One region of the Desulfothermus sp. genome, then DNA from elsewhere that is predicted to be linked to it. Evidence: riboswitches for the same ligand, from Rfam matches in the RefSeq annotation. Region 1 holds a riboswitch; each other region holds the start of a gene.
What was found. A riboswitch is a leader RNA that binds a small molecule or an ion and turns the genes downstream of it on or off. The one in region 1 is predicted to bind cobalamin.
Positions count from the first base shown of each region.

Region 2: linked by a shared signal. The riboswitch ahead of cbpB (peptide-modifying radical SAM enzyme CbpB) and the one ahead of ACY2V1_RS10780 (ABC transporter substrate-binding protein) in region 1 are both predicted to bind cobalamin.
Region 3: linked by a shared signal. The riboswitch ahead of ACY2V1_RS04660 (LbtU family siderophore porin) and the one ahead of ACY2V1_RS10780 (ABC transporter substrate-binding protein) in region 1 are both predicted to bind cobalamin.

Region 1 is NZ_JBMYBT010000146.1:2,553-7,994, forward strand. It holds gene ACY2V1_RS10775 (adenosylcobinamide amidohydrolase) at 1-1,574, opposite strand, end outside; gene ACY2V1_RS10780 (ABC transporter substrate-binding protein) at 1,678-2,586, opposite strand; cobalamin riboswitch at 2,686-2,990, opposite strand; gene ACY2V1_RS10785 (PAN domain-containing protein) at 3,468-4,781, shown strand.
Region 2 is NZ_JBMYBT010000045.1:7,368-12,809, reverse strand. It holds gene feoB (ferrous iron transport protein B) at 1-1,998, shown strand, start outside; cobalamin riboswitch at 2,020-2,246, shown strand; gene cbpB (peptide-modifying radical SAM enzyme CbpB) at 2,494-3,864, shown strand; tRNA gene ACY2V1_RS03350 (tRNA-Asn) at 4,054-4,129, shown strand; gene ACY2V1_RS03345 (hypothetical protein) at 4,238-4,939, shown strand; gene ACY2V1_RS03340 (UvrD-helicase domain-containing protein) at 4,993-5,442, shown strand, end outside.
Region 3 is NZ_JBMYBT010000064.1:12,653-18,094, reverse strand. It holds gene sppA (signal peptide peptidase SppA) at 1-1, shown strand, start outside; gene ACY2V1_RS04675 (hypothetical protein) at 20-172, shown strand; gene ACY2V1_RS04670 (hypothetical protein) at 165-557, opposite strand; gene ACY2V1_RS04665 (tetratricopeptide repeat protein) at 641-1,159, opposite strand; cobalamin riboswitch at 1,400-1,675, shown strand; gene ACY2V1_RS04660 (LbtU family siderophore porin) at 1,846-2,991, shown strand; gene acs (acetate--CoA ligase alpha subunit) at 3,083-5,233, opposite strand; gene ACY2V1_RS04650 (inositol monophosphatase family protein) at 5,275-5,442, opposite strand, start outside.

The DNA of each region.
Region 1 (5,442 bases):
ACCGCATCATATACGGCCTTTGCAATTAATTCTCCAAGTTTTGAATGACCACCTGCATTGTCTAAAGTAAATTTCCCATCTCCTTGAACAATAATTATATTATCTGTGCCCGTGCCTGTTGCCTGATATATTTTGGGATTGTATGAACTTCTTATATCAAGATCATTTAATAGAGCACTTTTTGCCTCTGTTGCAGTGATTATAGCTCTGGTCATGGCCCGAGGAGTGAGTTTTGCATTTGTCATAATTATCATATTAATTGTGCCTGGGTCTATTTCATAATAGCAACCCATATCTTTTGACATTCTCATGGCATTGGTCTTAACCCCTGCAGTTGCAAACACATAGACTGCCAAATCTTTGTATTCTTTTTTTATCATGGCCAGATTATCCATATCTGCGCCTGTAAACAAGAGACTTGAATCTTCCTCTTTAATTTGTAGAGTATTATATATCCTTTTTCTGGATTTTTCTAATCCCAGGTGATGAGTAATTCTCCAACAAGGTGGTGGTGTATAATGATTGCCGACATTTATTATATTGTACCTGGGGCCTTCTAAGGTTGAAATTATATTTATTGGTTTTTCAAAGGTTATTAGAATAGTTTTATTTATAAAGTCAAATATAGATGATTTTATGATATTCACACTTTTAATATAGCCAAGAGATATAGGTATTTTCCTTTTTGATATTATTTTATCTTTATTTACCCAATATCTATCATCCAAAAATTCTTTAGAATATATATCAGATGCCAGCCACGATACAAAATATCCCGTATGGGCCGAAAGACGACAGGTCAAAGCACATGGATATGAATATATACGATTATTTTTTATAGCTGATACATCTCTCCAACCTGGTAGTGTTTTTATCTTATTTATTAATCTTTTGTCTCCACCACAAAAATACACAACCTGGGGATTAAAGTTTAACCAATCTCTTTTACTGACTTCAATAATAGAGCCTTGTCCTTGAAAATTTGGTGGAATGCCACCTGCCAATTTGATGAGTTGAGTCTGAAAGGAATTTACTGTAGGAGTCATTAAAACATTCCTACCCATTATTCTCATAACCCGTAATCTTTGTTGTTTCTTAATATGACTCAATTTTTTTTGGATATGATCTAATTGATATTTAATCTTCTTAATTAGCCTAAGTCCATTATCTTTTTTCTCAAATATATCTGATAAAATTTTGATTGTCCTATATAAAGAAGGAATATCCTTTGGTTCAAAAACAATTATCTTAACGCCATTTTTTTCAAATCCATTTATGATTTTTCTATGCCTTTTTGAACAAAAAATTATATCAGGATTTATCTTTTTTATCCTCTTTGTTGATGGATATAAAAAACCACCTACTATATGTGCTCCTTCTATTACATATTCATCATAATATGTTATCCCTTTAATATGTTCTTTTTCACCTATTTCATACAAAATTTCAGTAATAGATGGAGAAAGAGATACAACTTTTTGGGGTTTTTTATTTATTTCTATGAATCTTTTAGCATCATCCAAAAATTTTACTTGATAACAATATGAAAGAGGTGAATATAAAAATAAACTCATAAATATAATCCAAATTTTTTTTAGATTCATAATTTAGCAATACTCCCATTTGTATATATCTTTTAAAATATATTTTGCTGCAAATTCTTAAATTTTTATTTTATCAATTTTTCTCATTGACAATTTTTTTTAATGCCTTTTCAAAGATCATTGACAGAAGTTTTAGTCCTTGAATTGCTCTAGGTGAAGGACGATTGAAAAAATCTGAATTTACAACAAACACATTTGAATATTTTACTGCATTTATTTCTTTATACTTTTCCCAGAATTGTTTGAGGTTATTTAAATTGTGTTCTGAATGAACCATTGATGTTATGATTATAATATCTGGATTTAACCCTATGACCTGTTCAACAGAGATTCTTGGATACCCTTTAAGATTTTTAAATATATTTACACCCCCAGCTACCTTTATTAAATTGTCTATGAGTGTATTTTTACCAACTGTAACCATTGGATCCACCCCTATTTGAAAGAATACCTTTGGGGGATTGATATACAATGACGCTCTTTTTTGAACTAACAACACATCTTTCTTTAACCTTTCCACAACTGCTTTGGCCTGTTTCTCACATCCAACGATTTCCCCAAGAACAAGCATTGTGGAAAACAGAGATTCAATATCTCTTGGATCAACAACAAAGACCTTTATTCCAATTTCTTTAAGTTTAAATACAATGTGTTTTGGATTGCCGTCTTTAGTGGCAATACACAAATCTGGTTTAAGTGCAAGTATCTTCTCAATACTTGGAGATATATAAGATCCCACCTTTGGCAAGCGTTTTACTTGTTCTGGATAATTGCAAAATTGAGTGACACCTACTACCCTGTCTCCTGCACCTATTTCAAAAAGGCATTCTGTGATGCTTGGTGCAAGGGAAACTATCCTTTTTGGATAAAAAGGAACAGTTATAACTGTCCCAGACAGACCTATTATTTTTTTACCATTTGCAGAGGAAGTTACTAAAATTCCCATCATAAGAATTAAAATTTTAAAGCAATATTCCTTCATGGTTTAAAATAAAAAACCCTGAAATCCTGATAACATAAGGACTTCAGGGATTTCCCGTTTTTATCCCTACAAGTTTATTTTTTCTTTGCCTTATGAGAAAATGATATTTTTGTTCAGGCAGGTCTTCTGACTCTAAGGATCATCCTACTTGCCCCGTTGAATAACCTTATTCCTCAGGAAATCAATTCGACAAGGCTCGCCCTGTCATTATTCAACAGGGCTTGCCCTGTTGAATAGAGTTCCCTTTTGGGAAATCCAACAAGGCTCGCTGCGCCTTCCCCTGGTGTTACAACCAGAGTGGCATTTTGCAGCTTTCGTCCCCTTATCACAGCCGCGGGCCGGTTCCGGAGTCTCACCGGATTCCCTTTTAAACCTTAAAAGGCACCTGAACCCATTTTTATACTCAATTTTTTTAATTCTCTATATTTATTTTTTTTTTGAGTCAATATTTTAATTGAAGATTTGTTTGATAAGTTGATAGATGCATTAAAAAAATCTTGACAATTAGATTTGTTAAATATGCCTAGAGTATTCAAATAAATTAAGAGAAGCTTAACTTTAATATCCATCCACTCATAAATAATCATGTTACCGACAGCACAGTGGTTGAGCCTCTGATTTTATTGAACCAGCAATCACAAAATTTGTTCAAAAAGCAAACACCAAAGGGAACATTAACTTTTTCACACAGACACCTCTTAATTTTTTGGTTGCCCATTATATAATTTGTTACAACTATGTTACAGTTAGTTTTTTGCTGTGGAATTTTTATAGATCAACTTCTTTTGGATGTGAATAAATTCGAGAAAATTTATTGAAATATTTTTTATTAAAGGATAAAATTTATGTCGAGTTTAATTTCTAAATAAAAGGGGGAAAAGATGAAGTCTAAATCAAAAATTTTTTTTAACATTCTATTTACATTAATTATTTGCTTTTATTTTAGTTTAGATATGTTTGCCTATAACACCGCTAGTTCTGCAGGTTATGAATACAATATTGATAGACCAGGATATGATTATAAAAATATCAATCTCACAGAAAATAGTCCAGCATTGTGCAAAGAGGCGTGTGATAAAGATTCACGGTGTAAAGCATGGACATTTGTAAGACCAGGATATCAAGGACCATCACCTAGGTGTTGGTTAAAATACAAAGTGCCAAATCCTGTCCCAAATAAATTTACTATATCAGGTGTAAAAAAATCAGGGAAACATAAAACAGGCGTAACAAAAATTTTTAATTCTCCTTCCATATCTGGGTATCGTTTAGATTGGTGTAAGGTATGGGGTTCACTGTGCGGCAAACCAGCTGCTGATGAGTTTTGTAAACAACAAGGTTTCAGTAATGCAATTAAATGGGAAATAGACCCTGATATAGGACTTCACTCACCAACTAAAATCATTGGAACAGGTGAAATCTGCGATCAAGGATTTTGTGATGGATTTAGATACATAGAATGTGCAGGTACTAAAAGTAATGTTCAAACACCAAAGGGTGTATCTTTTAATGACAATTTGAGTAAATACTACATTGGTTGTTTTAAAGATAGTGGAGATCCAACTGGAACCCAAGGTAGAGACTTAGATGGATTTATGTATGGATCCAAAGATATGACTCCTGAGATGTGCATTGATATTTGTTCAAAAAGAAATTTTAAATATGCATCAGTACAATATTCAACTCAATGCTTTTGTGGCAATAGTTATGGAAAATATGGACCAGCTAACAATTGCAATATGAAATGCAGTGGAGATCCCAATAAAATATGTGGAGGATTTTGGGCAAATAGTGTTTACAAGACTTACTCATCAGAAGATGCTTCTGAACGTCAGAAGAACACTTCACTCAATTTTACAATAGAAAATTGTGCAGTATATAAATACAAAACTCACTACTTATATGGTTATATAGATGAAAGTATTAACCCTGACACAAAAGCTATTTTTTTAAGTTGCATGATTAAAAATGTTCCTAAAGATACAGAAATAACAGCGAACTGGTATTTCTATGATGGATCTAAAAAAATATTTATTTTCAGTTTGCCGTTAAAAATTAAAAATCCAAACTACACTGGATATGTAACATTTACATTAGAACCATCTGAAGGAAAGAGCTTTCCATCTGGACCATATGAAATTGTACTTACTCATAAGGGAAATCCGATAAAAAAAATTTCCTTCATTTACAAATAAAAAATAAGGGATAATCAAGACATTAACTCTTTTTGAAAAAGTCCATTCTTACTTCTCTTACTTCAATTTAAGATCCCCTATTTTTTATAGGGAGGATAAATACTCTGATGAGAATGGAACATAAACAGCCGCCGTTCTAAATATCCAGAACGATGGTATGGAAACATTCGGAATTGTGAGCCTATTTTGAGTGTTGATCTCGATCTAGGAGATAAACAACATTTTAAATTGGACTTTCCCTTTTTTAGCTCTAAATATAAAAAAGCTGTAATATCAAGATGTTATCTAGATATTTTTTGTAAGACCCCACCTTTTATTTTGTAGCCAAATACTGAAAATATTTTAGCCTGGAGGGGAGTTGGTTCTTCTATTATCCTTAAAGGATTTCTTTTACCTGAATGCCAACAAAGACAACTATGTAAAGATCTCATTGATTCCATTGTGTTATTAAAATTCAGCATAATCCCTAACCTGGATTTTATCAATATCAGCTTTCTCTGTAATTAAAACCATGCTTGGGATTTTTTCTACGGACTCCAGGTAAATCTAGTTCTCCTTTTTGGGCTTAATCGAACTCTGACCATTTCCCCAATGTAATAAGTTCTTCCTTTTTTACATTCTTATGTTTTGGTATTCCAAACTCTTATTATTAGAAGAGTCT
Region 2 (5,442 bases), on a different contig from region 1:
ACATATTCTCTTACAGCATATTCTCAAGAGGAGTTAGTTGCCAGAAATTTTCTTGTAAATGAGCGACCATCTTTGGTGGTGGACGTTATTGATGCTACAAATTTAGAGAGACACATGTATTTGGCTGTGCAATTTATGGAACTTGGTGCACCCTTACTTTTAGTTCTAAATATGATGGATGAGGTGGAAAAGAAAGGGATGGAAATAGATATTGATAAATTGTCTTCTCTTTTAAAGTGTCCTGTGGTGCCAATGGTGGCAAAAAAGGGTATAGGTAAAGATAAGTTAATTGAAAGGATGATTGATTGTTCAATCGAGAAAAGGGATTGGACGCCTCTTACTATTTCATATGGACCAGACTTGGATCCCGTGATTGAAGAGATTTCAACCATTGTAGAGGAGAACAAGTTTTTAACTGAAAAATATCCAGCCAGATGGATAGCTTTAAAATACTTAGAGGAAGATGAAGATATATTGTCTCAAGGTGATGCGCAGGATTTAGATGTGTCTAATAAATTAAAGTCACTAGTTGATAAGGTGTCAACTCATTGTGAAAAGACCTTAAATACTGTTCCAGAGGCAATAGTTGCTGATTATAGATATGGTTATATTCATTCCCTGTTAAAAGGAGTAATAAAATACCGTTTTGATCCAGATAGATTGGATATTTCAGATAAAATAGATAGGGTTCTGACACACAGATTTATTGGCCCGCTTATTATGGTTGTTATTTTATATCTAATGTTTAAGATGACTTTTTTGTTTGGGGAATACCCCCTTGCTTTGATTCAAGATTTTTTTGGATTTTTATCTAACTTGGCCTCTAACTATCTTCCTCCTGGTTTTTTTAAATCCCTTGTGATTTCAGGAATTATAGATGGGGTAGGCGGGGTTATGAGTTTTGTCCCTTTGATTATGATCATGTTTTTCATCTTAGCCTTTTTAGAGGACAGTGGTTACATGGCGAGGATGGCGTATATGCTGGATCGTGTGTTAAGGATATTTGGTCTCCATGGATATTCAGTTATGCCTTTTATAATCTCAGGGGGTATCCCAGGTGGATGTGCAGTTCCAGGTATTATGGCCACCAGGACATTGAGGGGGCCAAAAGAAAAAATAGCCACTATTTTGACAGCACCGTTTTTTTCTTGTGGCGCAAAGGTACCAGTATTCTTGTTACTTGCTAGCGCATTTTTTCCTAAAACTGGCGATAAGCTTATGTTTTTTTTGACCATTTTTTCCTGGTTGTGGGCACTTATTATAGCAAAGCTATTTAGAATAAGCGTAATACGAGGAGAATCCACTCCTTTTGTTATGGAGCTACCACCTTACAGGCTTCCAACTCTAAAGGGTCTTGTTATTCATACCTGGGAGAGAGTCTGGCAGTATTTAAGAAAGGCTGGAACTGTTATTTTATTGATATCAATTATTATATGGGCAGGGATGAGCTATCCAACTCCTCCAAAAAGTTTAATTATCCCCTTAGATAAAAAAATAAATTCTTTAAAACTTAAGCTATCAAAGACCAATTATGACAAAATTAAGGAAAAGCAAATTCAGGATAAAATTCAAAGCTTAATTGCTGAGAAAAAAAAGATAGCACTTACACATTCGTTTGCTGGAAGATTAGGGATTCTCTTAGAAGACGTCACAAAGATGGCTGGTTTTGATTGGAAGAGTAATATAGCTCTAATAGGTGGAATAGCTGCAAAGGAAGTGATTGTATCCACTCTGGGAACAGCATATTCATTAGGGGAAGTGGATGTGGAAAATTCATCGTCTTTGTCTGAGAGAATAGCCAATGATCCAGATTGGAACAAAATAAAAGCCTTAAGTTTCATGATATTTGTGCTAATTTATGCCCCATGTTTTGTCTCTGTTGTTACAATTGCCCAGGAATCCAATTGGAAATGGGCAATTTTTAGTGTGTTTTTTAATACCTTAACTGCATTCTTTATGTCTATATTAATTTATCAATTAGGAATTAGATTTTTTTAATAGGTTGACTTTTTAGTGGATTTTTATTATTTATCTCCTAAACAAAGGAATTATGTCTCCTAACATCTCGGAACACGGTGAAAATCCGTGGCGGTCCCGCCGCTGTAATCGGGGAGGTTGTTCCACCTAGGGGCCAGATAGTATAATGTGTCTGGTCCGGTCACTCTCAATGTCCACTTTGGGGGGAAGGCCGTGGGACATACTGATGATCCGAGAGCCAGAAGACCTGTTAGGAGATGGAATTCACGGTGTCCTGATGGTAAAGGGGCCCGGGGAAACAATAGCTGTTTTCCTGGGTCCCTTTTTTATTTACAGGTGGAAATTAGATATGAATTTTTACTTAGTGGTCCACAGCAAAAAATAAAATAGGAGGTATGAGGTATGAAGAAAAATGTAATATCTTATCGTCGCAGGTGCAAAAAAATAGGGAAAAATACTGGTCTTTCCCACTACATCCTTTTGACCCCAAAGGCCAAGAAATAGGTAAAATATAACATGAATAAAAGAACATATGTAAATACCGGTTTTGGTCCCAGGTTTTCTGTCTTGGAAATTGGTGTAGATGATAAGGTTGCAGTTGTTGAGGGAGATAGTGGATTTTGGGCAATAGTGGATGCATCAGAGCTTCCTTCTGCTCTTAGTGGAAAATTGACAGAGGATTTTCTCAAAAAAGAAAAAGAGTTCAAGGAAGAAATGGAGCTCCTTAGATTTAAGCTGCCACCATCTGCTGTTTATTTTAATCCCACTGACAGGTGTAATTTTGATTGCACTTATTGTTATCTTCCAAGGGAGAGACGGAAAAATGGGATTTCCATGAGTCCCAAAGAAGTGTGCGCCAGTCTTGAGAAGCTTCTTATCTTTTTTAAAGATGTGCTTGGAGATGATGCCAAACCACAGGTGATATTCCATGGTGCTGAGCCAATGATGGTAAAAGATGCTGTTTTTGAGGGAATATCCAGGTATAAAGATGATTTTCTTTTTGGTATTCAGACCAATGGGACCCTTCTTACAGATGAGGACTTAGAGTTCATAAAGAAAAATCAGGTGGGTCTTGGTATATCCTTAGATGCTCCTGTGGAGGAAATAGCCAATGCAACCAGGAAGAGCTGGACAGGGAAAGGTGGTTTTAAAAAGGTAGTTGAAGTTATAAAAAAACTCTCAGATTATCCTGCTTACAATGTGATTACTACAGTAACAAAACACAATGTGTCAGTTTTAAAGGATCTGGTTAGATTTTATTATGATTTAGAGGTTCCTGTGATAATGCTAAATCCTGTTCGTTGCACTCAGGAAGGCGGAAGGCTCTCTAAGCCAGATGATATGGTGTTTTTAAAAGAGATTATAGAAGCCTTAGATCTAACATATGAGCTCTATGAGTCCCATGGGAGGAAATTGGTAGTTGCTAACTTTGCTAATATCATGGCGGGAATCCTGGGGCCAACTGGTAGAAGGCTTATGTGCGATATATCTCCATGTGGTGGTGGAAGATGTTTCTTTGCTTTGGCTGCCAATGGAGATATCTTCCCATGCAGTGAATTTATAGGTATTCCAGAGTTTAGGGCAGGAAATATTAATGAAGAGCCGTTATCTGATATTCTAAAAAAAGAACAGATCAAGATGGTGACCAGTAGAATGGTTGAAAAGATAGAGCCCTGTAAGTCGTGTGCTGTTAGACATTTCTGCGGCGCCCCATGTCCAGCTGAGGTGTACATGCTAAATGGAGATCTCAATACAGTTGCACCATTTTGCAATTTCTATGAAGGGTTAATTCGGTATGCCTTTAAAATCATAGCCATGGGAAGGGAAAACGCTTATATCTGGGATGGCTGGGAAGAAGAAACTGAGTGTACTTATAACTTTGCTTAAAAATATGCTGTGGACCACTAAGCAAAAATTTATAACTAGCTATTTCCCCTGTGATATCTGAATTAAATTTGTTAGTGTGTTTTTAGGAAAAGAATAACAAATACATATAGTTATCACATAGTTATAATTCAAAAAATTAATCCTTGACATATAACAGGAAATAAATATAATCCCTTTCCGTTGCATTGATCCCCGGTAGCTCAAGCGGCAGAGCGGGTGACTGTTAATCACCATGTTGGCGGTTCAAGTCCGCCCCGGGGAGCCATTTTAATGTAGATATTTTACCTTTCCCGTAAACTTTTTGTCTCTCCTTCAGTACTTTTCTTTTTATAATAGAGTTGCAAAAATAAAAAGAGTAAGTTATAAAAACTTTATGCCTTATAGTGCAAATGTAATCAGATTACTTGAAAAAGTAGAGCCTTCTACGAGGGAGGTGCTTATTGCCGTTTTAGAGGAGATAGAGCGGCAGAGGGAAGAATCTGTTACAAAAAAGGAATTTAATGAGCTAAAGGATATTGTCTTTGACCTAGCAGAGGCACAAAAGAAGACAGAGCAGAGGGTAAATGAGCTAGCAGAGGCACAAAAGAGGACAGAACAGAGATTAAATGAACTAGCGGAAGCTCAACAGAGAACTGAACAGGAGCTTAAAAAACTTATAGGAGAACACCGCAAAACAAGAGAACAGCTTGGTGGTCTGGCCCATACAGTTGGCTATATACTAGAAGATAGAGCATATGTTGGTCTGCCTCCACTCCTTGAAAAAGAAAAAAATATAAAATTAATCTCTCCGCTAAAAAGGGATTACCTAGAAATTGGACCTGGTAAATACGTAGAGCTAAATATTATAGGAAAGGCAAAAAGAAATGGGAATACTATATGGGTCGTGGGAGAGTGCAAGACACAGCTTAAAAAAAGAGATGTTGACAATTTTTTAAAGACAATATCTAAAGTAAAAGATTTTATAGGAACAGAGATTTTTCCTGTTTTAGTTACCTACCAGTCCTCCCCTCCAGTTCAAAGATATGTGAAGGAAAAAGGGATAGACCTTTATTTTTCTTATCAATTCCCAATATAATTTCGAAGAGACAGTCTCTACAATATAATTAAAAGATTTTTGGTCTTTATCTTATGGAATTTACAAAAGAAAAATCCATTCCATCAATTTCAATTATTAAGGCATCAGCAGGTTCAGGTAAGACCTTTGAACTGGCAATTAATTTTTTAAAGATGTTAAATTTATCTTTCCCAAATCCCTTCCATTTAAGAAAAATAATAGCAATTACCTTTACCAACAAAGCTGCCTATGAAATGAAAGAGAGGATTTTATACTTTTTAAAAAATATTGCCCTTAGTACGGATTTTGGAATTGAGCTAACTAGAATATCAGGTCTAAAAAAACAAGATGCAATTAAATGGCTGGATATTGTAATTGAAAATTACACAGATTTTAATGTTAAAACAATAGACTCTCTTTTATTTTCTCTATTTAAGGGGTTTTGTTTTGAATTAAATATGAGTCCTGAACTAGACGTGGTGTTTTCTCTAGATGAAATAATAGATGAATCATTTGATTTAATG
Region 3 (5,442 bases), on a different contig from region 1:
AATCAAGGAGGTTTTAGACATGCATACTTTAATTGAGCTTTTAAAAAATATGAGCCATTCAACAATTCAGGGATTTTTTGGTGTGCTGGGTATATTTACATTTTTAATTGCCATGGTTGGGTCTGGCATATACAGAGTAAAACAGCAACTTGAAAAAGAAGAGTCTAAATAATATTGCCTTTTACAATCTGATCTGCTGTATCTAAAACAGGTGTATATCCATCTTTTAAGTATAAAGTAATATAATATTGTCCATATTCTCCTTGTGAGTAGAGCTGGTAATTAAAAGGCATAATAACAACTTCAGGAGCAAAATTTATTTCTTCTAAAAATGGAATTAATTTCTCTGTTATTTCAAGAGACCACATAGTTCCCTTGTCATCAAATGCATCTAAATTATGGGTTATTTCTGGATCCAGTAGATGACATACAAAATATACTTCATCACTTTTTAAAGGATCTTTTGGTGAGTCAGAATGTATAAAGACTTCAACAATCCTTTCATCTAATGATGCTATCTTTTTTGCAATATTCTTTAGAATATCTAAGCTTTTCATTTGACCTCCTTATATGCAAAAGCTGAAGTTTTTTAATTTTATTACTAGTATTTTTGATGTAAAAGATGTTTATACATTTCTGGTTATAGTGTTGAATTTTCCATTTTGTTTTGTTCTTCTATAGCCTGCTCAATAGAGTTGATTAAATCATCTTTTTTTGTCATGTTTGAATCATAAAGTGCAATTTGTAGATTTATTGCCCTTTGTACTATTGGTTTGGTAATGTCAAAAAAATTTTTTAAGGATTTAATGGCGTTTTCAATATCTCCCATATGCGCAAAACAAAGTCCCAAATAAAGAGACGTAAAATTGCTTTTTATACCTCTTTTTCTGAGCTCAAGAAACTCCTTCATAGCATTTTTTATATCTCCCAGTTTATAATAGCAATAGGCCAATTTTTGTCGTGCCACTAAATTATCTGATCTATGCTCTATCATTTTTAGGTATATTTCTTTTGCATCCTTGTAATTTTCATGAGCCAAATATTCATCTGCCTTTTTTGCCTCCTTATGAATAATGGAAGTAGCTTGAGGTGGTTGCACTGAAAATCTCTGTCTAAAACCAAATAAAAATTCTCTTCTACTAAGTCTGGTCTTTTTCATAAAAATCTTCTCCTAATCTAAGTCCCAATGAAATCTCAACGAAATTATATGTATCTAAGTTTTTTGCGTAAAAATTTATAATACAGAATTAGATTAAAAATATTAACTGGTTGTCTTATATTTGTCAAAAAAATTGACAAATATATGGAAGAATAAGGGAAGATACTATACATAATAAATATCCATGACAAGAGGGAATCAGTAACATTTTTACAGAGGTTGACAAAAAAATAAAGTTAAAATAGAAAAGACCAATCAGGTGCCGTTATATGGCTTAAAAGGGAATCCGGTGAGAATCCGGAACCGGCCCGCGGCTGTGATAAGGGGACGAAAGCTGCAAAATGCCACTCTGGTATAAATGCCAGGGGAAGGCGCAGCTCGCCCTGTTGAATTTCCTAAGAGGAATCCTATTCAACAGGGTGAGTCCTGTTGAATCTCCTGAGGAAAAAGGTTATTCAACAGGGCAAGTAGGATGATCCTTAGAGTCAGAAGACCTGCCTGAGAATAAAAAGAATATTGCCCTCGGGAGATGGGGTGATATTATAGGGATAAAAACGGGAAATCCCTGAGATTTTTAAATCTCAGGGATTTTTTTATTTTTAAAAAGACTTGACTTAAAAATTTTTTAGGGTTATGAAATTTGTAATATTTAATAAAAAAAAGTAACACAAAAGGAGGATGGTTTTATGAAAAAGTTTTTTTCGGTATCAACATTAGTCCTATTTTTTTTCGTTTGTTCGACTTTTGCCTTTGCAGATTCAAATGAAGCCTTGAAGCAAAGAATTGAAAGGCTTGAACAAGAACTCGCAGCACTCAAAACTGAGCTGGCAAAGAAAAACGAAGAAAAAAAAGAAAGTGTACTAAACAAGTTTTCAGGGAAAGTAGAATTACATGGGATTATTGAAGTGGAAGGTTCATATGCAAAGGGTTTTGATGAATCAGAGGAAAGTGATATTAAATTGGCAACTGCACAACTTGATGTTGATGCAAAATTAAATGATTTTGTTTCTGGGAAGATTACTTTTTTATGGGAAGAGGATGAAACAGAGCCAGTGGATATTGACGAAGCGTATATTTTAATTGGCAATACTGAAAAATTTCCCCTTTATATAAGGGCAGGGAAACAATACCTTCCCCTTGGGGAATTTGATACCAATATGATCTCTGATCCCTTAACATTGGAGCTTGCTGAAATAAACGAATCTGCCCTTTCCTTGGGATTTGAGAAAAATGGTTTTTTCTTAGAAGGTTCTATCTTTAATGGAGATGTAGATAAAGAGGATAATGTTAATGACGATCTAAATCATCTAGATGAATTTTCAATTTATGGAGGTTATTCAGGGGAATTTAATGGTGTGTCCTTTACTGCATGGGGTGGATACCTCAATAACATTGCTGATAGCGATACCATTTCAGATACAGTCCCAGGTACCATTGATGACTATATTGGTGCATTATGTGGAAATTTAGCTGTTGACTTTCAAGGTGTAACAATTTATGCAAGCTATGCAGGTGCAGTTGAGAGCTTTAAGAAAGGAGAGCTTGATTTTAAAAATCATGGGGCAAAGCCAAGGGCATGGAATATTGAAGCAGGATATACCTTAAATTTATTTAATTATGATACCACTTTCGCCGTAGGATATCAGGGAACAGATGAGGCTGTGGCACTTGAGATGCCTAAATCAAGGTATATAGGAAGTATAACAGTTTCTTTGCTGGAAAATTTGTCCCTGGCAATTGAATATGCATATGACCAAGATTATGATTTAAATGAAGGTGGTACAGATGAAGATGCCCATACAGTGACAACACAGTTGCACCTTGAATTTTAGCAAGCCCAAAGCACTCTTTTATATACAGGACCTGGATTCGTTATGTGAAAAATAATCCTCCCTTATGGCGAATTCAGGTCCCTTTTTTTGTCTAATCCTTATTTAAAATAATCCTGCAATCAGCAACAGATACCCCCAATCCTTCATCATGGACAATCAACGGATTTATGTCCAGTTCCTGGATTTCTGGATGGTTTTCCATTAGCCGGGAGACTTTCATTATTACTTTCTCAACTGCATATATATCTTTTTTCTTATCCCCCCTAAAGCCTGTAAGGAGTTTATACGCCTTTATGTCTTGAACCATTCTCCTTACATCTCCCCTTGTTAAAGGAGCTATTCTAAAGGATACATCCTTAAATACTTCCACAAAAATTCCACCAAAACCAAACATTACAAGGGGTCCGAATCTTGGGTATCTAGTAGCACCAACTATGCATTCCACCCCTTTAGGGGCCATTTTTTGTACCAATACACCATCTATCCTTGCCTCTTTTTTGTATTTAAGACCATTGCTTATTATTTCTTTGAATCCTTCTTTAACTTCTTTATCTGTGGTCAGATTTACAAGTACACCTTTGGCATCTGATTTATGCAAGATATCAGGAGACATTATCTTTAAAACAACTGGAAACCCTATCTCATTTGCTATTTTAGCAGCCTCATCTTCACTTTTAGCAAGCTCCATTGGTAAGATATCAAAATTATATGCCCTTAACAGATCTCTGCATTGGAGTTCAGTTAGTCTTGTGCTGTCCTTTTCAATATAACCCTGGATAAGTTCCTTTGCTTTTTGTGGGTCAACTTGAATTTCTATTTCCTCATAGGTCTCCCTATGGAGCCAGCTATTGAACTTATACAAGGCACCTAAGGCCTTTGCAGCATTTTCTGGAAAACTGAATACTGGATAGCCGTGTTCCTGGAGATAATGTACGCCAGGAGAAACATCCACTACACCCATAAAGCATGATACTATTGGCTTGTTAGTAGTAGATGCTACTCTGACAATTGCCTCAGCAGTTGCCTTTGCATCTGTCATGGATTGTGGTGTTAAAATAACAAGTACTCCATCTACATTTGGGTCAAAGACAACAGTCCTGAGTGCATTTTCATATCTATCTGAGGTGGCATCACCAATTACATCAATGGGATTGTGGATATTTGCAGTTGGCGGAAGAAATTTCTTTAGTTTTTCCTTTGTCTCATCTGTCAATTCTGCAAGATTAAGGCCTGTTGTGACGGTTACGTCTGTGGCAACTATTCCAGGACCCCCTGCATTGGTCACAATAGCCACCCTGTTGCCAGCTGGTACCTTTGTTCTCATCTTTCCCAGGGGGGTTTCGCTTTTGTATGTAAATGCCGTGGCATAATCAAAAAGCTCATTAATAGTTTCTGCCCTTATAATTCCAGTTTGATCAAATATTGCACTATACACTGCATCAGAGCCAGCTATAGCACCTGTGTGTGATGCAGCTGCCTTTGCACCTGCAGTTGTGCGACCAGATTTTATCACCAATAGAGGTTTTGGATTGTTCCCAGATGTTATTTTTTTGGCAGTTTCAATAAATTCCCTGGCCCGCCTGAGCTCTTCTAGATAAATCATTATCACTTCAGTGTCAGGATCATTGTAAAAATACTCCATTAAATCAACTTCATCTACATCGGCCTTATTCCCAATGGAAATAAATTTTGAAAAGCCAAACTCCCTATCTGCTGCAAAATCCAAAACCGCAGTACAAAGTGCCCCACTTTGGGATATAAAAGATATCTTACCTGACTCAGGCATCCTTCTTGAAAAACTTGCGTTTAATCTCACCTGATCCAGGGGATTTATAACACCTAGACAATTAGGACCTACCAAACGAACACCTGCCTCTTTGCACATATCTGCAATTTCCTGTTCTATCTTTGCGCCTTCTCCACCCACTTCTCTAAATCCAGCAGAAACAATAACTATTCCGCCCACTTCTTTTTCTATGGACTGTTTTACCGCTTCAAGTGCCAATTTTGGAGGCAAGATAATAAAAGAGAGATCCACAGCATCTGGAATATCTAAAATAGATGGATAGGCCTTTACACTTACAACAGACCTGGCTTTTGGATTTACTGGGAATATAACCCCTTTAAATCCCCCTCTTAATACATTTAAAAAAATATCATGGCCCACTTTGCCAGGAGTTGTGGACGCACCTATTACAGCCACAGATTCTGGCGAAAATATGGCATCAAGACCTTTTTTCATAACTTTTTACTCCTTATAATTTGTTTATCCGTTTAATTTATTTATATTTTTTTGTCCAAAATCAACTGAGAGAGTTGGGAATGAATGATCCCATTTGAGGCAAGTATATTGGGAGAATATAGAGAGATGGGATATCCAGAATATTCAGTAACCATACCCCCTGCTTCTTTGACAATAAGCAGGCCAGCTGCAATATCCCAGGGTTTTAA